Regions from separate parts of the Mesorhizobium sp. CNPSo 4689 genome, predicted to be linked through region 4. Evidence: predicted binding sites of a transcription regulator. Region 4 holds the regulator's gene; each other region holds the start of a gene.
What was found. The regulator PhoB, encoded in region 4, activates phosphate uptake and scavenging genes when phosphate is short. The targets are predictions, from matches to a motif close to TGTCATNNANCTGTCAT.
Positions count from the first base shown of each region.

Region 1 (5,897 bases), on a different contig from region 4:
CCGATCTCGACCATAAGAAGCTCGCCACGCTTTCCACGACCATCGGTTTCGACGGTATTGTCGCGGCCGCGCGCGACATCGTCGACGGCAAGATCAGGGGCCGCGTCGTGGTCGATATGCAGCGTTGACAAGGCAAAACGGCGCGATCGCTAAAATTCGAACGATCCGCCGCAGTCTTCCATAATCTCTCTGTGGCAAGGCTTTCCGCATGATCGCGGAATCCGGCATCAGAGCTCCGAGCAGTGCCGAAGGCGTCGACGGGCCGGGCCCCGAGGCGCCAAAGCGGCTGCTTATCGCACCGCCGCCGCTGGCACCCGCATCGCCGCCGGCCAACCCCGAAGGCCTGCCCTTCCTGACCATCGTCGCCACCGCCGTGTTGGCTGGACTGGCTCACCTGACCGGCGCACCGATCTTCGTCACCATCGGTTTGCTAGCGACCGGCCTGGCCGGTCTCGGCATGCACCTGCGAGCCAAGCGCAATGAACGCCGCACGGCGGCCCTGCTCGACGAGACCGCCGCCCGCAGCCGCGCCGAGATCGAGACGCTGGCCGACCGCATGTGGGAGATGCAGGAGAGCGAGGAGCGCTTCCGCGGGCTGATCGACGCACTCGGCGATCTCGTTGTCCATCGCGATCGCGACGGCAACATCGTCTTTGCCAACAAGGTTTTCGCCGATCTCGTCGAGATCGACCAGCGGCACCTTGCCGGCAAGACCTTGTCCGAGCTTGGCATCGATGTCGGCATCGTTCCCGACGCCGCCTTCTCGGATCACGAATGCCTGAGTTCCACCGACGTCGCAATTCGCACGCCGAGCGGCCCGCGCTGGTTTTCATGGATCGAGCTGTCGGTACGCGACAAGGACAACGGCACCGTCTCCCATCGCGCGATCGCCCGCGACATCACCGCACGCAAGCGCGCCGAATCCTCGCTGATCACCGCCCGCGAGCGGGCCGAATATGCCAGCCAGGCGAAGTCGCGCTTCCTGGCCACCGTCAGCCACGAGATCCGCACGCCGATGAACGGCATCATGGGCATGGCCAAGCTCCTGGTCGACACCGATCTGTCGCCCGAGCAGCGGACCTATGTCGGCGCCGTCTCGACCTCGGCCAGCGCCCTGCTGGCGCTGATCGAGGACCTGCTCGACTATTCCAAGATCGAGGCCGGCCGTTTCGACCCGGAACCGCAGCCGACATCGCTGCGCGAGATCGCCGACAACATCATCGAACTCATGGCGGCGCGCGCCTTCGGCAAGAACATCGGGCTTGGCTGCTATGTCGAGCTCGACGTGCCGCAGATGATCACCGCCGATCCCGGCCGGGTGCGCCAGGTGCTGCTCAACCTCATCGGCAACGCCATCAAATTCACCGACACCGGCGGCGTGCTGGTGAGCGTGGCGCGGGCGCGCACCGAGACCACCGACCGTATCTGTTTCACCGTCACCGACACCGGTCCCGGCCTGCGCGAGGAGGACATGGAACGCATCTTCGAGGAGTTCGAGCAGTCCGACGGCACCTCGACCCGGGTGCATGGCGGCGCCGGCCTCGGCCTCGCCATCTCAAGGCGCCTGGTCAATGCCATGGGTGGCTCGATCTTGGTGTCGAGCCGGCTTGGCGAGGGATCCGAATTCGTCTTCGAGCTCCCCGCCACTGCGGCAACCGAGCCGCCGCAGAACCGGCAGAGCATCCTGGCCGGCCGCCGTGCCGTGATCGTTTCGAAGAACGCCATCGAGGCGGACGCCATCGCCCGCACCATCCGCGCCCATGGCGGCGCGGTCGATCTGGCGACGACGCTTGCCCAAGCGACACCTTTCGCCGCCGGCTGCGACGTGCTGCTGGTCGATGCGGCGATGGAAAACAGCGATGGACGCCTGCTCAAGCGCTTGCGCCAGAACGGCTTTGCCGATTGCGAGGCGATCACGCTGATCGCGCCGACCGATCGCGGCATGCTTGGCGAGTTCCGCGCCAATGGCTATGCCACCTTCCTGGCCAGGCCGGTGCGCGGCGAGACGCTGCTGCGCGTGCTGTTGACCAGCCATGCGCCGGTCCTGCCCCAGCCGAAATCGGACAAGCACGGCGCCCCGCCCGTGCGTGCCGGCGCTGGCCGCCGCGAGCACGGCCTGTCGGTGCTGATCGCCGAAGACAACGACATCAACGCCATGCTTGCCCGCGCCACGCTTCTCAAGGCCGGGCACCGCGTCAAGGTGGTCGGCAACGGCAAGGCAGCCGTCGAGGCCATCACCGATGCCGGGCTCAAGCACCGCTTCGACGTGGTGCTGATGGACCTGCATATGCCGGTCATGGACGGGCTGGACGCGATAGCCGCCATCCGCCGCCATGAAGAAGAGATGGCCGTGCCGCCGGTTCCGATCATGGTGCTGTCGGCCGATAGCCAGGAAAAGACCCGTCACGCGGTGCTCGCCCACGGCGCCAGCGGCTTCGTCACCAAGCCTCTCGACCCCGACGCCCTGGTCCACGCCGTCGAGGGTCAGGTCGCGGCCTGACGCCCGCATCGGCTGTCTCTCATCACGTAAACGTAGCCGGTTGACCGTATTCGCCAGCCGACGAAGTATTGCCCGTCGCGCCGTATCACGGTACTGTCACAATCCTGTTGCACCTACACCGTATCCCCGTGCCAAGAGGGATGGCTCGAAGGAGAATCACTCGTGCATACAGTTATGCCTGAATGTGACACTCGGCCGAACGCCGGCGGCGCCATGCTCGCCGCGCGGACCGCCGATGCCGTCGCAACTGGGGCACCTCTGGGCCGTATCGGCAATCTCGAAGTGCGGTTGGCCCGCAATGCGGCCGAAATCGCCGCCGCGCAGGAAGTGCGCTACCGGGTATTCTATGACGAGCTTGGAGCCAGGAAGGATCTGTTCCAGGCGCAGGATCGTCGCGACGCCGACCGTTTCGACCCGCTCTGCGATCATCTGCTCGTCCTCGACACTTCGCTTGCCGGCCCCGAGCACCGCCGCATCGTCGGCACCTACCGGCTGCTGCGGCAGGAAATCGCGGCGACGGCCGGCGGCTTCTATTCCGAAGGCGAGTTCGAACTGACCAAGCTGATCGCCCGCCACCCCGGCCAGCGCTTCCTCGAACTCGGCCGCTCCTGCGTCCTGCCGCAATATCGCTCCAAGCGCACCATCGAGGCGCTGTGGCAAGGCATCTGGGCATATATCAACCATTACGGCATCGGCGTGATGACCGGCTGCGCCTCGTTCCATGGCGTCGTGCCGGCGGCGCATGCCGAGGCGCTCACCTATCTTGCCCATCACTGCCGCACCGACTCGGCCTGGGATGTCCGGGCAGTCGCCGGCCGCTACTGCTCGATGGACCTGATGCCGATCGAGGCAATCAACGCCAAGGCGGCGATCGCGGCGATGCCGCCGCTGGTCAAGGGCTATTTGCGCGTCGGCGCCCGCATCGGCGACGGCTGCGTCATCGATCACGAATTCTCGACCGTCGACGTGTTCGTGGTCATGCCGGTCAAGGAGATCGGCGCCCGCTACGTCAACTACTATGGCGGGGAAGCCCAGCGCTTCGCCGCCTGAGACGTTGGGCAACGATCTTTCCGGTGCTTTGCAGACATTGCGGCTTGCCGCGCGCGACCTGCCGGACGTCATCGAAAGCACATCCTATGGCACGCCGGCGCTGAAGGTCGGCAAGAAGCTGCTGGCCAGGGTAAAGGATGCCGACACCGTTGTGCTGATGTGTCCGCTCGACGAGAAGGAGATGCTGCTCGAAGCAGCACCGGAAATCTATTTCGAGACCGATCACTACAAGGGTTGGCCGGCGATCCTCGTCAGGGTGCATGTGATTGCACCCGACGAATTGCGTCACCGGCTCGAACGCACTTTTATGGCGCAAGCGCCGAAGGCGCTGCTCAAGGCGTGGCAGGCATCTCGCTCAGCATCCTGATTTTCAGGGGATGTCTTCTGGCCTCCGGCCGGGCCGGCTCTTGTAGGACGGAAAGGTCCAACCGAATTTGAGCGCGCCGCCGCGCACCAGGAACGCCGCGGCAAAGCCCGCCAGGCCGGATGCCAGTGGCGGCAGCCGGGCAAGATCGCCGAGTGTAAACAGCGTGGCACCCGCAAGGGCGGCCGTGACGTAGATCTCCGGCCTCAGGAGCACCGACGGCTCGCCGGCCAGCAGATCGCGCAGGATGCCGCCGAAAGTGGCCGTCAGCACGCCGGTGACAACGGAGACGACCGGCGACCCGGTAATCGCCAGACCCTTGGCCGCGCCCATCACCGAAAAGGCGGCAAGGCCGATGGCGTCGAGCCAAAGCAGCAGTTTCCAGCGCGATTCCACCCGGTGTGCGCTGAAGAAGACCAGCACCGCGACCACCATGCAGATCAGCACATAACTGGAGTTGCCGACCCAGAACACCGGCAGGTTGAGGATGACGTCGCGAAACGTGCCTCCGCCGATGGCGGTGACGCTGGCCAGGAACAGGAAGCCGATAATGTCGAGTTGCTTGCGCGAGGCCGCAAGTGCCCCGCTCGCCGCAAAGACGGCGACGCCAGCATAGTCGAGAAGGTCGATCGGGTTCATGGGTGAATAATGAAATAGTGAGCGGGGAATAGCGAGTGGCCCCCACGAAACTGGATTGACCTTAGGCAAATTAAATGATTGAATAGTTCATTCAAATTTTTCGAGTGAGCGACTATGTCTCCTCGCCGCTACAGCATGGGTTCCCGGACTGTCGCCTTCGCCAAGACGCGGCAGCGGATTCTCGAAGCGACAATCAAGCTGCACACCCAGAACGGGATCTTTGGCACGACTTGGAAGGACATCGCCACGGAGGCCGATGTCGCCGTTGGCACCGTCTACAAGCATTTTCCTACCCTGGATGACCTGGTGCCTGCCTGCGGCGAATTGCTGATGGAGCGCCTGCGTCCTCCGTCGCCCGAAACAGTGACCGAGATAATCGGCGGGGCGACAGACCCAAAAGAGCGGTTACGCCGGGTCGCGAACGCGCTATTCGCCTTCTACCATCGTGGTGGACGGCATCTCGAGAGCGACCTGCGCGAGCGGGAGCTTCCGGCCATGCGGGAATGGGAAGAGTATCTGCGGAACATGGTGGCCGGCTTCGTGCGCGAGGCACTGGCGAAGGACGATCCCGGCGATGATGTCGTTCAGGCAATCAGCTTCCTGTTCGACTTTCCGACGTTCAGCGCGATGCGGATACGCGGCATGACGGTGGATCTCGCCGCCGAAACGGCAACGGGAATGGCGCTCTGCTGGCTCAAGGGCAAGGGCCGGACGAGCACATCTTGAACGAAGAGAATGAGGAGGCGAAACAAGGGCGAAAGCCAGATTGCGAAGGAGGAAGTCATGGACACGAAAGTCGTTGAAGTCACCGAATTTGCATTGAAGCCCGGATTCACCGAGCAGATGTTCTTGCAAACCAGGGATGAAGTGAATGACGAGGTGCGGAAGCTCAAGGGTTTCCTCAATCGTCGCCTCCTCAAATCCGCGGGAGGCTGGACGGAGATATTTGAATGGGCGGACATGGACAGCGCAAAGGCGGCTCGAGAGGTCTGGGCCACGCTGCCCGGCATCACAAACTATTGCTCGATGGTCAACATCGCCTCGCTCAAGGTCGGCTACCACTCTGTCGCGGCAGTGGCAGGCGGTGAAGCTGACAGGGGCATCCCCAGCGCCTTTTGCAGCCACGCCCTAGAAGGAGAGGCGCGCTGGTGGCTTGGCTCGCTGGCGGTGATCAAGGCGACGGCAGCCCAGACGGCGGGCCAGTTCACGCTGATCGAAGTGCTCGAGAACGAAGGCGAGGCGCCGCTGCATGTCCATCATCGCGAGGACGAGTCATTCCAGGTGATGGAAGGCGAGATCGAGTTCGAGATCGGCGGCAAGAAGATAATGGCTGGGCCCGGTTCG
Region 1 is NZ_JBWLUZ010000004.1:435,774-441,670, forward strand. Features, by position in the region: gene acuI (acrylyl-CoA reductase (NADPH)) at 1-128, shown strand, start outside; gene AC04SI_RS09745 (response regulator) at 209-2,500, shown strand; gene olsB (l-ornithine N(alpha)-acyltransferase) at 2,675-3,550, shown strand; gene AC04SI_RS09755 (MmcQ/YjbR family DNA-binding protein) at 3,519-3,917, shown strand; gene AC04SI_RS09760 (trimeric intracellular cation channel family protein) at 3,921-4,553, opposite strand; gene AC04SI_RS09765 (TetR/AcrR family transcriptional regulator) at 4,668-5,279, shown strand; gene AC04SI_RS09770 (cupin domain-containing protein) at 5,337-5,897, shown strand, end outside.
Region 1: olsB (l-ornithine N(alpha)-acyltransferase) is a predicted target of PhoB. The motif match lies at 2,595-2,611, and genes of this name have one in related genera.

Region 2 (5,897 bases), on a different contig from region 4:
AGAGCGCGGAAATGTCCTGATCGGGAAGAATGCCTGTTCGCCGCAAAGGCTGGCTCCGCTGCAACACCGCTGGTACAAACCTCTTAATCAAGCCGGCAATTGACGCAAGCGCGGTGCGGGTCTAAAGGGTCGTTATCCCGTGGTGATTTGGCCGGTCGGCTTGCAGCCACGTTAAACAAGTCGCTAAAGGACCGTTGGCCGCAAGGCCGTATGGACCGGTTGCGACTTTCGCGGCCGGTTTTTTGTGTTTGGGACAGAGCAATGACCAAGAAGCGCGACTGGAAACCTCAGACGGCACTCGTGCATGGCGGGACCTTGCGTTCCGGCTTCGGTGAGACCTCCGAGGCGATGTACCTTACCCAGGGCTATGTCTACGAGACGGCACAGGCCGCGGAAGCCCGCTTTAAGGGCGAGGAACCCGGCTTCATTTATTCGCGCTATGCCAATCCGACCGTCGACATGTTCGAAAAGCGCATGTGCGCGCTGGAAGGTGCGGAGGACGCGCGCGCCACCGCCTCCGGCATGGCGGCGGTGACGGCAGCCCTTCTGTGCAGCGCCAGGGCCGGCGACCATATCGTGGCGGCGCGTGCCTTGTTCGGCTCCTGCCGCTGGGTGGTCGAGACGCTGGCGCCGAAATACGGCATCGAGGCGACGCTGGTCGACGGCACCGACATCGCCAACTGGGAAAGGGCGGTCAAGCCGAACACCAAACTTTTCTTCCTCGAAAGCCCGACCAACCCGACGCTGGAAGTGGTCGACATCGCCGCCGCCGCTGCGCTCGCCAATTCGATCGGCGCCAGGCTGATCGTCGACAACGTCTTCGCCACGCCCTTGCAGCAGAAGCCGCTGCAGCTCGGCGCCCACATCGTCGTCTATTCGGCGACCAAGCATATTGACGGCCAGGGCCGCTGCCTCGGCGGCGTCATCCTGTCGGACAAGAAGTGGATCGACGAGAATTTGCACGACTATTTCCGCCACACCGGCCCCAGCCTGTCGCCCTTCAACGCTTGGACGCTGCTCAAGGGGCTGGAGACGCTGCCGCTGCGGGTGCGCCAGCAGACGGAAAGCGCCGGCAAGATCGCCGACTTCCTCGCCGAACGCCCGGAAATCGCCCGCGTCATCTATCCGGGCCGGGCCGACCACCCGCAGGCCGATATCGTCAGGAAGCAGATGACGGGCGGCTCGACGCTGATCTGCCTCGACGTCAAGGGCGGCAAGCAGGCGGCGTTCGCCTTCCAGAACGCTTTGGACATCGTGCTGATCTCCAACAATCTCGGCGACGCCAAGAGCCTGATAACCCATCCGGCGACGACGACGCACAAGAACCTCAGCGACGAGGCGCGCGCCGAACTCGGCATCGGCCCGGGCACGCTGAGGCTTTCGGTCGGACTTGAGGATGCGGACGATCTGCTCGCCGATGTCGAGCAGGCGCTCAAATCAGCCAAGTAAAGGGTTCAGACTGCGATTTGGACAAACGCCTGAGCGTTGCTCAGGCGCCCTCTTCCAGTTCGGTCATCGCCTTGGTGCGGATGGTCATCGCATTGCCGCGCCAGTCGACGGCGCCGCCGAGCCAGCCGCGCGCCCAGATCGCCGGCAGCATCACGTCGCGCACCATCATCGCCGGGATGATGCGCGGCGACAGGTACCAGCCCTTGGCCCAGGCCAACGCGCATTCCGGCACATAGGCGAGCGCCAGGACGCAGAGCGCGGTGAGCGGCAGACTGATGCCGGCACCGGCGGCCGCGACCAGCGCCAGCACCAATGGCACGGCCACGCCGGTCAGGATTTCGGGAGCGAAGAACAGCGGAAAGGTGACGCGGCGCAGGCGCGCCCAACGGGCCTGGCGCGACCAGATTTCGCCGAGACGGCGCTCACCCAGAGGCTGCTCGAAAGGCGAAGCGACAAGATTGACGCGCAGCCCCAGCCCGTTGACCAGCTTGGTCGCGGCGGCGTCCTCGGCGATCTCGGCGGCCAGCGCGCGGATGCCGCCATTGGCGTCGAGCACAGGCTTCTTCCACAGCATGCTCTTGCCCTGGGCGAAGCCGAGGCCGAGCGCCTCGCCGGTATACTGCCAGCGCGCCTGCAGCGTGTTGAGGAAGGCGCATTCGACCTCGGCCCAGAAGCCGTCCGGCCGCGAGCCGACCGGGGTCGAGCAGACAAGGCCGGTGTCGGGCCGCCACGCCGCCATCAAGTGCTGGATATAGTCCCTGGGCATCAGCACGTTGGAATCGGCAAGGATGACCCAGTGGTGGCGCGCCGCTTCCCAACCCTTGACGCAATTGTTGAGCTTGGGATTGGCGCTGATGCGGTCGTCACCGACCAGCAGCCGGGCCGGCACCTTCGAAAATCGGACGATCGCCCTGTTTATCAGCTTGACCACCGGATCGTCGGCGTGGGCGACGCAGAAGATCAGCTCGTAGCGCGGCCAGTCGAGCGAGAAGGCGCGCTGAAGCGTTTCTTCGGTGAACGGCTCGACGCCGCGCGAGGGGATGACGATCGACACCGGCGGCGCCTTGCCGGGGGGCCGCGCAAGCGTGCGCGGCCGCTTCAGCCTGAAGGCCGCAAGCAGGATGCCGGCGAGATTTGAAAGAATGAGGGCTGTCGAAAGCACGGCGGCGGCGATGACGATCAGTTCCATCGAGATCTGGTCACTCCGGAAAAGCCGGCCGGAAGATGGCCGTTTTGAACAGGTCGACAGAGCGCTTGAGTCGCCCGGCACGGTCCGTGCACACCATCATTGTCATGTGTCACTCAAATGACATTGTTTGGCGGCAGGTGCGCACAAAGACGGAAGAGACAGGCGCCGCGCTCCGTTGACCTAGTCAAAGAGTGCACCGAGACTTCCGCCAGGACTGTTTGGAGTAGCTCATGTACCGCGCCATTACGCGCAACATCGAAGTGCAGGTCAGGCCGTTCTATCTCGAGGATCGCTCGGATCCGTCGGAGAACCGCTATGTCTGGGGCTACCACGTGACCATCGACAACCAGTCGGACGAGTTCGTGCAGCTGATGTCGCGCTATTGGCACATCACCGATGGCACTGGCCGGGTCGAGGAGGTACGCGGCGCCGGCGTCGTCGGCGATCAGCCCGAACTCAACCCCGGCGACAGCTACCAATATACGTCCGGCTGCCCGCTCTCGACGCCGTCCGGCATCATGGTCGGCCATTACACGATGCGCAACAAGCGGGGCGAGACGTTCGACATCGCCATCCCGGCGTTTTCGCTGGATCTGCCGGGCACGCGCAGGACGGTGAATTAAGGGAGCAAGCGGTCTAAAGTTCGCGCCGCCCCTCATCCGCCTGCCCGGCACCTTCTCCCCGTATAGTGACGGGGAGAAGGAGTTACGTCACTGAGCCGCCGCGAATTCCGCCGGGTCGAAGTCGTACTGCGTCGAGCAGAACTCGCAGGCGACATGGATGCCGCCATCCTCGGTGCTGTCCTTGATCTCCTGCGCCGAGAAGCCTTCGAGGATGCCGCGGATCTTCTCGCGCGAGCAGGAGCACTGGTCGGCCACCGGCACGCCGCCGAAGACACGTACGCCATGCTCGTGGAACAGCCGGTAAAGCAGCCGCTCGGCGCCGACCGTCGGATCGATAAGCTCGGTCGGCTCGATGGTGCCGAGCAGGGCCAGCAGCTCCTGCCAGGAATTATCGACCGGGTCATGGACCTCGTCGCGCGGATCGCCGTCGCCGCCGGAAATGTCCGGCACGCGCATGCGCTCCGGCGACTGCGGCAGGAATTGCGCCAACAGACCGCCGGCGCGCCATTGCTCGCGGGGACCACCGATGCCCGGCGTCACCAGCTTGGCAACCGAAAGCCTGAGATCGGTCGGGATCTGCTCCGACTGGCGGAAATAGGTGCGCGCGGCCTCTTCCAGCGTCTCGCCGTCGAGCTGGACGATGCCCTGATAGCGCTGCGTGTGCGCGCCCTGATCGATGGTCAGCGCCAGCACGCCGTTGCCGAGCAGCGTCTGTTGCGAGATTTCGCCGGCAGCCGTCAGCGCCTCGAGCCGGTCGGGGTCGAAGCGTGCATAGGCCCGCAACGCGGATGGCGTCGAAAAATCCGCCACCAGCATGTCGACCGGCCCGTCGGTGCGGGTCTGCAGGATGAACTTGCCCTCGAATTTGAGCGAGGTGCCGAACAGCACCGTCAGCACGCAGGCTTCCGCCAGCAGGCGGGCGACCGGCTCGGGATATTCGTGGCGTCCAAGGATGGCGTCGAGCATCGGCCCGAGCTGGACGGTCCGGCCGCGCACGTCGAGCGGGGCGACCTCGAACGGCACGACGTGATCGTCGCCGGCATAGCCGAATTCGCCGAGTTGAGGGTGGTGTTCAGTCACTTGACGGGTTTCCAACATGACAAAGCTCCGGCGCGCGGCCATGCGGCCCGGAGGGGCACATGCACCGAAACGCGCTCAATTTGCGTGATGGCCCGCAGATAGGCATCACACCTCCGGAGATCAAGCGCCCAGGCACCAGGCCAAAACCGCCTTCTGGGCGTGCAGCCGGTTCTCGGCTTCGTCGAACACCACCGAATGCGGCCCGTCGATCACCTCGTCGGTGACCTCCTCGCCGCGATGCGCCGGCAGGCAGTGCATGAACAGCGCGTCGGGCTTCGCCTTGGCCATGAGCGCCGCATTGACCTGATAGGGCAGGAAGACGTTGTGGCCACGGGCACGGTGCTCCTGACCCATCGACACCCAGCAGTCGGTGACGATGCAATCGGCCTGATCGACGGCTTCCTCGGGCGACCGGGTGAAGGTCAGCTTGCCGCCATTGGCCTTCGACCAGTCGACATGCTTTTCGTCGGGCTCGCTGCCTTCCGGCACCGCGACATTGAGGTTGAAGCGGAAGCGTGCGGAGGCTTCGAGCAGCGAATGCAGCACGTTGTTGCCGTCGCCGGTCCAGGCGATGGTCTTGCCGGCGACCGGACCGCGATGCTCCTCGAAGGTCATGATGTCGGCCATCAGCTGGCAGGGATGGGTGTCGTCGGTCAGCCCATTGATGACTGGAACGGTGGCGTTCTCGGTCAGTTCGAGCAGCCGCTCATGCGATGTGGTGCGGATCATGATGGCGTCGACATAGCGCGACAGAACCTTGGCCGTGTCGGCGATGGTCTCGGAACGGCCGAGCTGCATCTCGGTGCCGGTCAGCATGATGGTTTCGCCGCCGAGCTGGCGCATGCCGACGTCGAAGGATACGCGCGTGCGCGTCGACGGCTTGTCGAAGATCATCGCCAGCACCTTGCCCTCGAGCGGCTTGGTCCGCTCGCCGGCCTTGAGCCTGGCCTTTCGCACCACCGCATCGTCCAGCATGAAGCGCAGATCGCCTTCGGAAACGGCGGACAGGTCGGTGAAGTGGCGAACGCTCATCGGGAAAGGTTCCAGGATTACTTCGCGGCGGCCGCGGCGATGGCATCGGCCAGGCCCTTGGCGCCGGCGCGGATGCGGTCGAGCGCCTCGCTGATCTCGGCGTCGGTGACGGTGAGCGGCGGCAAAAGGCGGATGACGTTGTCGCCGGCCGGAACCGCCAGGAAATGCTGGTCGCGCAGCGCCATGTTGACCTTGGTGTTGGGCATCACGCATTTCAGGCCGAGCATCAGCCCGGTTCCCCTTATGCCCTCGATGACATCGGGGAATTCGTCGGCGACGCCGGCCAGCCCCTGTTTCAGCAGCAGCGCCTTGCGTTGCACATCCTCGAGGAAACCGCCTTCCAGCACCACGTCGAGCACGGCGTTGCCGACCGCCATCGCCAGCGGATTGCCACCGAAGGTGGTGCCGTGAACGCCGGCGGTCATGCCGACCGCGGCTTCGTCGGTGGCGAGGCAGGCGCCCATCGGGAACCCGCCGCCGATGCCCTTGGCGATCGCCATGATGTCGGGTGTCACACCCGTCCA
Region 2 is NZ_JBWLUZ010000001.1:563,121-569,017, reverse strand. Features, by position in the region: gene AC04SI_RS02610 (2'-deoxycytidine 5'-triphosphate deaminase) at 1-46, opposite strand, end outside; SAM riboswitch at 130-207, shown strand; gene AC04SI_RS02605 (O-succinylhomoserine sulfhydrylase) at 262-1,449, shown strand; gene AC04SI_RS02600 (ceramide glucosyltransferase) at 1,490-2,638, opposite strand; gene apaG (Co2+/Mg2+ efflux protein ApaG) at 2,869-3,261, shown strand; gene AC04SI_RS02590 (Hsp33 family molecular chaperone) at 3,349-4,383, opposite strand; gene argF (ornithine carbamoyltransferase) at 4,462-5,373, opposite strand; gene AC04SI_RS02580 (aspartate aminotransferase family protein) at 5,391-5,897, opposite strand, start outside.
Region 2: AC04SI_RS02600 (ceramide glucosyltransferase) is a predicted target of PhoB. The motif match lies at 2,745-2,761, and genes of this name have one in related genera.

Region 3 (5,897 bases), on a different contig from region 4:
CGGCCATGCCGCATGTGACGAAGATCAATTCATCCTTCGCCCTGCGCGAGATCGTCGACAGGACGACAGTGGGGCTGAGACCGGAAATGGCTTAGGCTGTATTGATATTCAGGTGATGCCGGCCTGCAAATGCTGGTTTCCTGCGCTTCCGGTGCTCACGTACTTTAAGTACGCTCCGCTCCGGTTCTCGGAAACCACCATTTTCGACTCGGCCTGACCTGAATCTCAACACATCCTAGCTAGCCTTGAAAGCCTCCGTCACCACCCGGTCCATCGGGATGTCATGCGGTTGCGGGTAGATGGTGGCGATGCGCTGCAGTTCGTAGCCGACGCCGATGACCAAAGGCTTGAACGGCATCGCGGCAAGCGTGCGGTCGAAGAAGCCGCCGCCGTAGCCCAGGCGATAGTTTTGGGGATCGATGCCGACGATCGGCGAGATGACGATGTCCGGCAGCACCGGATCGCCTTCGGCCGGGATCGGGATGTTCCAGACACCTTTCTCCAGCCGGTCGCCAGGGACATAGGCGCGAAAGACCAGCGGCTGTCCCTTCTCGATCACGACGGGCAGCGCCGTGCGGCCGCCGCGCTCGTTGATGGACGCCATCCATGGGCGCAAATCCGGCTCGCCGCGAAACGGCCAGTATAGGCTGACCAGACGGCCGGCAATGTCGCCGATCATGGCGTCGAGGCCTTCGGCGATGCGCTGCGACATCGCCATGCGTGTGTCTGCGGAAACCGCCAGCCGGGCCGCGATCAGCCGCTCGCGCTCGGCCTTGCGCCAGCGCCGCACATCGGTCCAGTCGGTGAGAGGAGCGCGGAATTCCGGATCGAGTTCGTGCATGAAGCAGGGCGGCGAGGAATACTGCGCCGGACCTTCGCCGTCACGATCGTTAGCCATGCTTCACTTCACTCCCCGTCATCCAGTCCGGTGAGGCTATACCCGGCATGAGCCGGCCGGCATGTGCATTCACGACATCGAGCGGCGGCTCCCGGGCAGGCTAGGCATTGTTGCAGTGCACAAAAATCCCTATATCCAAGCCGGTGAATTTACGCGCTCATGGGGGTGAATGAGATGAACGAAGCCAGCCATCATGTCGTCGTTGTCGGCGCGGGGTTCGGCGGCCTCGAATTCACCCGCGCGCTGTCAGGTGTGCCGGTGCGCCTCACCATGATCGACAAGCGCAACCACCATCTTTTCCAGCCCTTGCTCTATCAGGTGGCGACCACGGCGCTGGCGACTTCGGAGGTTGCCTGGCCGATCCGCCATCTCTTGCGCAAGCGCAAGGACGTGACGACGCTGCTCGCCAATGTCAGTGGCGTCGACCGCGCCGGCAAGCGCGTGATGCTCGACGACGGCAGCGCGGTCGCCTACGACACGCTGGTACTCGCCACCGGCGCCCGCCACGCCTATTTCGGCCATGACGAATGGGAGCCTTTTGCGCCTGGGCTGAAGACGCTCGAGGACGCAACCACCATTCGGCGGCGCATCCTTCTGGCCTTCGAGCAGGCCGAGCGGGAAACCGATCCGGAGAAGCGCAAGGCGTTTTTGACGCTGGCGATCGTCGGTGGCGGGCCGACCGGCGTGGAACTGGAACCGGCACCATTGCCGAGCTCGCGCGCGACACGCTGCGCGGCGAGTTCCGCAACATCGACACGCGCCAGACGCGCGTGGTGCTGATCGAGGCCGGCGACCGCATCCTTGCCAATTTCGCGCCTGAACTTTCCGACTATGCCAGGAAGGCGCTCGAGCGCCTTGGCGTCGAGGTGGAACTTGGCCGCGCGGTGACACGCTGCGACGCCGAGGGCGTCGTCTTCGGCGACACAGTCCTGCCGGCCCGGACAATCCTGTGGGCGGCAGGCGTTGCCGCTTCGCCGGTCGCCGAATGGCTGGGGGCGGCTGCGGACCGGGCGGGCAGGGTGCTCGTCGAGCCCGACCTGACGGTGCCGGGCAGCCCGGAGATCTTCGTCATCGGCGACGCAGCGCATGTGTTGCGGCCGGATGGTAAGCCGGTGCCGGGCGTGGCGCCGGCCGCCAAGCAGGCAGGCTGGCATGTCGCCGCGACGATCAAGGCACGGCTTGCCGGCAACGCGACGCCGCGGCCGTTCCGCTACAAGCATGACGGCGATCTGGCGACGATCGGCAAGCGTGCCGCGGCGATCGATTTCGGCTGGATCAAGCTTACCGGCCGGCCCGCCTGGTGGCTGTGGGGCATCGCCCACATCTATTTCCTGATCGGCTTTCGCAACCGGCTGGCGGTTTCGCTTAGCTGGCTATGGATTTATGCGACCGGCCAGCGCAGTGCGCGGCTGATCACCCAGGGCGACGACGACAAGGGCTGACCTTGCCTGGTGGGAAGGCCGTTTCATCCGCCCGTCACCTTTTGCTGATCGACTGGATTCCAGATGGACATAGGCGGATTTCGGGGCGAAGCTTTCGCTTCGGGGGTAGGGCTTGTCGCACTGTCGAAACAGGAAAAAACAATGTCCCAACTGCTTCACCCTGTCTCCCGCCGTTCGCTGTTGGCGGGCGCCGCCGCAACCGGGGCGCTGATCATGCTGCACCCGTTCTCAGCCCGCGCTCAGGCCAACCAGGCGCATCTCAGGATCATGGAGACGACCGACATCCATGTGAACGTGCTGCCCTATGATTACTACGCCGACAAAGCAAACGACACGATGGGCCTGTCACGCACGGCTTCTCTGATCGATGCCGTGCGCAAGGAAGCGGTCAACTCGATGCTGATCGACAATGGCGACCTGCTGCAGGGCAACCCGATGGGCGACTACATCGCCTATGAGAAGGGCATGCAGGACGGCGACCTGCATCCGATCATGAAAGGCATGAACCTGCTCGGTTACGAATGCTCGACGCTCGGCAACCACGAGTTCAACTACGGCCTGTCGTTCCTGGACAAAGTGCTGGCCGGCGCCAATTTCCCGTTCGTCTGCGCCAACCTGATCCGCGGCACCCAGCTCGCCACCAATCCGCGCGACGACAAGCTCTACCTCAAGCCGTACGTGATCCTCGACAGGAAGATCAAGGATGGCTCCGGCGCCGAACAGCCGATCAAGATCGGCATCATCGGCTTCGTGCCGCCGCAGATCATGGTCTGGGATCTGAAAAACCTCGAAGGCAACGTCAAGACGCGCGATATCGTCGACGCGGCCAGGGCCTGGGTGCCTGAAATCAAGGAGCAGGGCGCCGACATCGTGATTGCGCTTTCGCATTCCGGCATCGATGTCAAGCAAGGCGACATGATGGAAAACGCTTCCTTCTTCGTCGCCGGCGTCGAAGGTATCGACGCCGTGTTCACCGGCCACCAGCATCTCGTCTTCCCCGGCAAGAAGGACTTTCAATCGCTCGAGGCCGTCGACACCGAAAAGGGCACGCTGCAGGGCAAGCCTGCCGTGATGGGCGGGTTCTGGGGTTCGCATATGGGCCTGATCGATCTTTTGCTGGAGCGCGACGGCTCGAAATGGCGGGTCGTTTCGGCGACGTCGGAGGCGCGGCCGATCTACGAGCGGGTCGACAACAAGAACAAGGCGACAGTCAGCGACGACAAGCGCATCATCGCGGCGCTGGAGCAGGATCATGAGGCGACGCTCGCCTATGTGCGCCGTCCGGTCGGCAAGACGTCGGCGCCGCTCTATTCCTATTTCGCTTTAGTCGCCGACGATCCGTCGGTGCAGATCGTCAACCAGGCGCAGAGCTGGTATCTCAAGGACATATTGAAGAGCACGCAGTGGAAGGACGTGCCGTTGCTGTCGGCCGCGGCTCCCTTCAAGGCCGGTGGGCGCAGCGGCGCCGACTACTATACCGACGTTCCCGTGGGCGACATCGCCATCAAGAATGTCGCCGACCTCTATCTCTACCCGAACACCGTGCGAGCCGTCGAAATCACCGGCGCGCAAGTCAAGGAATGGCTGGAGATGTCGGCCGGCATCTTCAACCGGATCGAGGCGGGCAAAGCGGACGAGCCGCTGATCAATACCGATTTCCCGTCCTACAATTTCGACGTGATCGACGGCGTCAGCTACAAGATCGACCTGTCACAGCCGCCGAAATACGATGCCAAGGGTGGTCTGGCGAATGCCGGATCGAACCGCATCGTCGATCTGATGTTCGACGGCAAGCCAATTGATCCCGCAGCGAAATTCGTCGTTGCGACCAACAATTACCGCGCCGGCGGCGGTGGCAATTTCCCCGGCATCAATGCCTCGAAGATCATCTATGAGGCGCCGGACACCAACCGCGACGTGATCGTGCGCTACATCATCAGCGAAGGCACGATAAACCCATCCGCCGACGACAACTGGTCGTTCGCGCCGCTGACTGGAACCAGCGTCGTGTTCGAGACCGGACCCAAGGCGAAGGATTTTATCGCTGAAGTGAAGTCGCTGAAGATCGAGCCCGCAGCCGAGGGCGAGGCAGGTTTTGCCAAATACCGCATCGCACTTTGAAGCAGCGCTCAGCCGGCGGCCAGTCTAGGGCGAGCCGGTCGCGGGAGCGGTGACCGGTCCAGGGAACGCGGGCTCGATGGAAGCGCCCAGCGGATCGTTGGGAACGGTCAAGGCCGTCATCCCTTTTGGGTGATGGATCGCCGGGATGGACGATGTCGGCGTGTTGTTGATGAGGTCGCTGATTCCAGGTGTGAGGGTCGCGGTCGTGTTCGCACCCAACGGGTCGTTGGTGACTGTGGGGATGGATGATTTCGCCTGAGCTGCGGTTGCCGATATCACGGCAAGCAACAGCCCGGCGGCGGTCTGGGTTCGGTTCAAGGAAGCCTCCTGTTGCCAAGGATGCTCCGCGCTCGTTTGACATGATGCAGTGCCGAGCGGCGGACAGCAGGAAACGCCCGGCGTCCGATCGCGGTTTCATCACCTTCGCATGAGCAATCCGTGCTCATGCGACCACCGCCCTCCTAGAGCGGTTCACCGTTTCACGGAAACGCAGAACCGCTCTATCCTATTGTTTTAACGCAGTTCCGGACGGAAAACCGCTAACGCACTTTTCCTGGAATTGCTCTAGCCGCATCAGGCTTTGTAGACCACCTGGCGGACGTCGATGTAGCTGGCGCGGAAGCCGGCTTCGCAATAGTGCAGGTAGAATTCCCAGAGCTTCTTGAAGCGGTCGTCGAAACCGAGCGGGACGATCTTTTCCCAGGATCCCCAGAAACGCTGGCGCCATTCGGCGAGCGTGCGGGCATAGTCGTCCGGGAAGACGCGCTCGCGCAGATGGGCGAGGCCATGATCTCTCCCCAGCGATTTCAGGATCGACGGCGTCGGCAGCATGCCGCCCGGAAACACATAGCGCTGGATGAAGTCCGGGCGGGCGCGATAGGTGTCGTAGGCATCCTCGTTGATGGTGATGATCTGCAGGCCCGCCGTGCCGCAGGGTCTCAGGCAGGCCTTCATCTTGGCGAAGAACACCGGCCAGTATTTTTCGCCGACCGCCTCGAACATCTCGATCGAGGCAATGCGGTCATAGGTGCCGATCTCGTCGCGATAGTCCTGCAGCTTGATGTCGACCTTGTCGGCAAGCCCGGCCTTGTGGATGCGCGCCCTGGCGAAATCGTGCTGCTCGCGGCTGATGGTCAGGCCGGTGACGCGGCAGCCGATCTCGCGCGCGGCGAATTCGGCAAAGCCGCCCCAGCCGCAGCCTATTTCGAGCACATGGTCCTTTTTGCCGATGCCGGTGTCCTTGGCCAGCGCGCGGTATTTGGCGGCTTGCGCGCTTTCCAAATCGTTGGCGCCGGTCGCGTAAAGCGCCGACGAATAGGTCATGCTCGGGTCCAGCCATTGCTTGTAAAAGGCATTGCCGAGATCGTAATGCGCCGAAATGTTGCGCTTCGAGCCGGTGCGGGTGTTGTCGTTGAACCAGTGACGGATGCGCTGGA
Region 3 is NZ_JBWLUZ010000022.1:37,988-43,884, reverse strand. Features, by position in the region: gene AC04SI_RS23275 (Lrp/AsnC family transcriptional regulator) at 1-95, shown strand, start outside; gene AC04SI_RS23270 (5-formyltetrahydrofolate cyclo-ligase) at 236-898, opposite strand; partial or broken gene AC04SI_RS23265 (NAD(P)/FAD-dependent oxidoreductase) at 1,073-2,340, shown strand; gene AC04SI_RS23260 (bifunctional 2',3'-cyclic-nucleotide 2'-phosphodiesterase/3'-nucleotidase) at 2,482-4,461, shown strand; gene AC04SI_RS23255 (hypothetical protein) at 4,486-4,779, opposite strand; gene AC04SI_RS23250 (class I SAM-dependent methyltransferase) at 5,035-5,897, opposite strand, start outside.
Region 3: AC04SI_RS23260 (bifunctional 2',3'-cyclic-nucleotide 2'-phosphodiesterase/3'-nucleotidase) is a predicted target of PhoB. The motif match lies at 2,362-2,378, and genes of this name have one in related genera.

Region 4 (5,897 bases):
CGCCCATGATCATACCGATCACGCCTTCGACGGAGCCGACCGAAAGGTCGATGTTGCGCATGACGATGACCAGCACCATGCCAGTCGCCATGATCGCCACCGACGAGGTCTGCACCGACAGGTTCCACAGATTGCGCGGCGTCAGGAAAAGCCCGCCGGACAGGATATGGATGCCGATCCAGATGACCAGCAGCGCGCCAACCATGCCGAGCATGCGCGTATCGAGTTCGGTTGCCTTGAGAAAGCGTCCGACGGCGCTGAGCTCGGCAGCCCGCGCCCGATCCGCGGTCGCATTGGCGACCGGCGTGTTGGAAGCCGTATCGGTCATGATATCCTCCCACCGGTCTCCGTCTGGCGCGGTTGCCGGAACACCGCCGAACTCGCTACCGGTATCAGCCGGCTTTAGTTGCAGGCCGCGACGCTGCCTGCGGCAACGCCAGCGCAAACCTCGTCCTTCTTGATCCAGCCGGCGTCGATGACGACGTTGAGATTGTCCTTGGTGATCGCGACCGGGGTCAGGAAAAGCGACTTGACAGTGTTGCCGCCAGGCGTCGTGAAGTCCGTGACGCCGGCAATGTCGGTCATCTTCTTGCCGTCGGCCAGTTGCGAGGCAATCTCGGCGGCGTTCTTGCCGAGCTCGCGCGCATCCTTCCACACCGACACGGTCTGCGTGCCGAGCGCGATGCGATTCAGCGCGGCGTGGTCGCCGTCCTGGCCCGAAACCGGAACGGTTCCGGCCAATCCCTGCGCCGTCAGCGCGGCAACGACGCCGCCGGCGGTGCCGTCATTGGCCGCCACCACCGCATCGACCTTGTTGTCGTTGGCGGTCAGGAACTGTTCCATGTTCTTCTGCGCATTGGCCGGCAGCCAGCCGTCCGTATAGGCCTCGCCGACATTCTTGATCTTCCCGCCGTCGATGGCTTCCTTCAGCACTTCCATGGAGCCGGCGAACAGGAAATCGGCGTTCGGATCGGCACCCGAACCCTTGATGAAGACGTAGTTGCCTTCGGGCTTCGCCTTGAACACTTCGCGGGCTTGCATGCGGCCGACTTCCTTGTTGTCGAAGGTCAGGTAGAACACGTCCTTGTTCTCGATCAGGCGGTCATAGCCGACGACCGGAATGCCCTCGTCAAGCGCCTTCTGCACCGCCGGCCCGATGGCCGAGGCGTCCTGCGCCAGCACGATCAGCGCATTCGCACCTTGCGAGATCAGGCTTTCGACGTCGGTCAGCTGCTTGCCGGGATTAGACTGTGCGTCGGCGGAAATGTACTTGTCGCCGGCGGCTTCGATCGCTGCCTTCATCGCCGCCTCATCGGTCTTCCAGCGCTCTTCCTGGAAGTTCGACCACGACACGCCGATGACCTTGTCCTTCGCCTGCGCGACCGACGCCAGCGTCAGCGACATGGCGACACCCGCCAGCATGGCGACTGCAAATTTCTTCATGATATCCTCCCTGCGCCGCGCACGGCGCGACAAACTGACCCGAAGGCCGGCACAAGGCTCTCTTTTTTTCGAGCCTCGAAAAAATACTGATCCAACGCCGAAGCGCTGTCAACATCGATTCTGACGGTTTTTGACGGCCGTCGAATTTTTTTCGGGTCTCGGAATAAATAAATGACAGGACTTCCCGATTCTGCCAATATTCAGTGAGCGCGTCGACGGCCTTCGACGTTCACGAAGCGGCGGCGGCAGGGAGGAGACGCAGGCCATGTCGGTTGGAATCCGCCACGACGATCTACGCCGGCGCAACCGGGCGATGGTGATTTCGGCCGTGCGCAGGGCTGGCCAGCCGTCACGGACCGAGATCGCCGCGACCACTGGCCTCAGCCATTCGACCATTTCGGCGATCTCCTCCGACCTGATCCAGGAAGGCATCCTGACCGAGAGCAAGCCCAGCGAAGCGGCTTCGCTGAAGCGCGGCCGGCCACAGGTCGGCCTCGGCCTCAATCCGGAAGCCACCGCGGTGATGACCGTGGTGCTGTCGCTCAACTTCCTCTCCGTCGCCGTCATCGATTATGCCGGGCAGGTCATTGCCGAAGAGCAACGCCGCCTGGACACGCTGACCATGCCGCGCGACGAGCTGATCGGCGAATGCACGGCGATAGTCCGGCGCCGGTTCGAGGATCCCGATCTCGATGTCCGCAGCGTCGCCCGCATCGCGATGGGCATCCAGGGCATCACCGACACCCATGCCCGCGCCATGCTGTGGTCGCCGATCACGTCGCTGACCGACATCCCCTTTGCCGACATTCTGGAAGGCGAGTTCGGCATTCCCGCTACCATGGAAAACGACTGCAACATGATGGCGGTGGCGCTGCAATGGCGCGATCCCGAACGCTACCGCGACGATTTCATCGCCATCCTGCTCTCGCACGGCATTGGCATGGGGCTGGTGCTGAAGGGCGAACTGTTCACCGGCACTCATTCGTCCGGCGGCGAGTTCGGCCACATGATCCACCGGCCGGGCGGCGCGCTCTGCCGCTGCGGACGGCGCGGCTGCGTCGAAGCCTATGCCGGCAACTATGCCATCTGGCGCAACGCCAGGATGATGAGTGAGGATGCCGAACCGACCGATGTCGGCGACGCCGACATGCGCGCGCTCGCCGCCCGGGCGCGCGAGAGCGACGGGCCGGAGCGCGAAGCCTACCGCAAGGCGGGCGAGGCGCTCGGCTTCGGCCTTGGCAGCCTGTTCGCGCTGATCGATCCCGCACCCGTCGCCATGGTCGGCGTCAGCGCCGCCGCTTTCGATCTGATCGAACCGGCGCTGCGCGAGGCGATTGCCCAGACCGCCGGCGGCCAGCACTCGAAATCGATCTCCTTCGACACCGAGCCGAATGAGTTGCCGCTGATCCGCGAGGGCTGCGCCATGCGCGCGCTTGGCTTCGTCGACCAGGAGATTTTCGCGCCGGGCGTCCAGCAGCGAACGGGTTCGGCAGGAAAGAACGTGGCTTGATCGCGACTTGAGATGTGTTGAGGCCAGGCCGCGCCGTTCGCAGGCCTGAATATCAGCACATACCTAATCTTCCCGGATCGCGTATCCTGCCCCGCGGATGGTGCGGATGACGTCGGGCATGCGGCCATTGTTGACCGCCTTGCGCAGCCGGCCGACATGCACGTCGACCGTTCGCTCGTCGATATAGATCGTCTCGCCCCAGACATTGTCGAGCAGCTGGCTGCGCGAGAACACCCGGCCCGGATGCCGCATCATGAATTCGAGCAGCCGGAACTCGGTCGGCCCGAGCCTGATCTCGCTCTTCTTGCGGTAGACCCGGTGCGACTCGCGGTCGAGCACGATGTCGCCGACCTTGAGCATGCTGGACAGCACTTCCGGCTTGGCGCGACGCAGCAGCGCCTTGACCCTGGCCATGAATTCCGGCGTCGAGAACGGCTTGACCAGATAGTCGTCGGCGCCGGTGGAGAGGCCGCGCACGCGGTCGCTCTCTTCGCCACGCGCCGTAAGCATGATGATCGGCAGCCGCTCGGTCTCGGGCCGCATCCTGAGGCGCCGGCAAAGCTCGATTCCGGAAACCGCCGGCACCATCCAGTCGAGCACCAGCAGGTCGGGAACGTTTTCCTGCAGGCGGATCTCGGCTTCGTCGCCGCGCGTCACCACCTCGACCTGGTAGCCTTCGGATTCCAGATTGTAGCGGAGCAGCACCCCCAGCGGCTCCTCGTCCTCCACCACCATGATGCGTGGCGCTATCATCAGTCGGTTACCCCTGTCATGCAGCCGGCGCGGACATCGCTGTCTCGTCTTGCTTGGGACGATTGGCTGGCAATTGCGAGCCTGTCAGCACATAGTAGGCGTTCTCGGCGATGTTGGTGACATGGTCGCCAATGCGCTCCAGATTCTTGGCGCAGAACAAGAGATGCGTGCAGGCCGTGATGTTGCGCGGATCTTCCATCATGTAGGTCAGCAGCTCACGGAACACCGAGGTGTATTTGACGTCGATGCGCTCGTCGTCGTTCCGAAGCTTGGCGAGTGCCGCGGCGTCTGCGGCGGCGTATTCCTCGATCACCCCTTGCACCTGGACCAGCACCAACTGCGCCATCACATCGATGGAGTGCGACAGGTCGCGCGGCGTGACGCTGAGGCCGACGGTGCCAACGCGCTTGGCGATGTTCTTGGCAAGGTCGCCGATGCGCTCGAGATCGCCGGCCATGCGGATAGAACCGACCACCGCGCGCAAATCGTTGGCCATCGGCTGGCGCTTGGCGATCAGCGTGATGGCGCGGTCGTCCAGCTCGCGCTGGCGCGCATCCATGATGGCGTCGTCGGAGACCACCCTCTGTGCCAGTGCATTGTCGGAATTCAGAAGGGCCTTGGTCGCCCCGCCGACCATCGCGCCGGCCAGTTCGCCCATGTCGGAGATCAGCTTGCTGATCTGCCCGAGATCCTCGTCGAAAGAGGCGACGGTATGATGTTCACCCATGATCCTGTCCTCGTGCCTGAAAGTTGCCGCCGGACCACTCAGCCGAACCGGCCGGTGATGTAGTCCTGCGTGCGCTTGTCGTCGGGGTTGGTGAACATCTTGTCGGTGGCGCCCTCCTCGACCAGATAGCCGAGGTGGAACATGGCCGTGCGCTGCGACACACGCGCCGCCTGCTGCATCGAGTGCGTGACGATGACGATCGTGTAGTTTTGACGCAGCTCGTCGATCAGCTCCTCGACGCGGGCTGTGGCGATCGGGTCGAGCGCCGAGCAGGGCTCGTCCATCAGGATCACTTCCGGCGACACGGCGATGGCGCGCGCGATGCACAGGCGCTGCTGCTGGCCGCCGGAAAGGCCGGTGCCGGGCTCTTGCAGACGGTCCTTCACCTCGTTCCAGATCGCCGCCTTCTTCAGGCTCGATTCGACGATCTGGTCCATGTCGGCCTTGCGCTTGGCCAGCCCGTGGATGCGCGGACCGTAGGCGACGTTCTCGTAGATCGACTTCGGGAACGGATTGGGCTTCTGGAACACCATGCCGACGCGGGCTCTCAGTTCGACGACGTCGATGTTCTTGTCGTAGATGTCCTCTTCGTCCAGCGTGATCTTGCCGGTCACCCGCGCCGAGTCGATGGTGTCGTTCATGCGGTTGAGGCAGCGCAGGAAGGTCGACTTGCCGCAGCCCGAAGGGCCGATCAGCGCCGTCACCTGGTTGAGGCGGACGTCGAGATTGACGTCGAACAGCGCCTGCTTGTCACCATAGAACACGCCGACCTTGTCGCCGCGCATCTTGATCACTTCGTTCGACTTGGCGTTCATCTTGTCGCCCACTGCATTTTCGAGGGACTGTTCGGTCATGATGTTCATACAGATACCTTCTTTTACCAGCGCCGTTCGAAGCGGCGCCGCAGCACGATCGCTGTGATGTTCATGGCCATGAGGAAGACGAGCAGGATGATGATGGCGCCCGACATACGCTCGACGAAGGCGCGTTCGGCCTCGTTCGCCCACATGTAGATCTGCACCGGCAGCGCGGTGGCCGGATCGAAAGGCGTCGTCGGATAATCGGCGACGAAGGCCACCATGCCGATCAGCAGCAGCGGCGCGGTTTCACCGAGCGCACGCGCCAGACCGATGATGGTGCCGGTAAGGATGCCGGGGGCGGCAAGCGGCAGGATGTGATGGAACACCATCTGCATCTTGGACGCCCCAAGGCCGAGCGCTGCCGAGCGGATCGACGGCGGCACAGCGGCAAGGGCAGCGCGCGTCGCGATGATGATCGTCGGCAGTGTCATCAGCGTCAGCACCAGTCCGCCGACGAAAGCGGCCGAGCGCGGCATGCCGAGGAAGTTGATGAACACGGCAAGTCCGAGCAGGCCGAAGACGATCGACGGCACCGCCGCCAGATTGTTGATGTTGACTTCGATCAGGTCGGTGAGGCGGTTCTTCTTGGCGAATTCCTCAAGAT
Region 4 is NZ_JBWLUZ010000003.1:457,758-463,654, reverse strand. Features, by position in the region: gene AC04SI_RS07355 (sugar ABC transporter permease) at 1-328, opposite strand, end outside; gene xylF (D-xylose ABC transporter substrate-binding protein) at 403-1,443, opposite strand; gene AC04SI_RS07345 (ROK family protein) at 1,709-2,953, shown strand; gene phoB (phosphate regulon transcriptional regulator PhoB) at 3,017-3,706, opposite strand; gene phoU (phosphate signaling complex protein PhoU) at 3,723-4,433, opposite strand; gene pstB (phosphate ABC transporter ATP-binding protein PstB) at 4,472-5,296, opposite strand; gene pstA (phosphate ABC transporter permease PstA) at 5,311-5,897, opposite strand, start outside.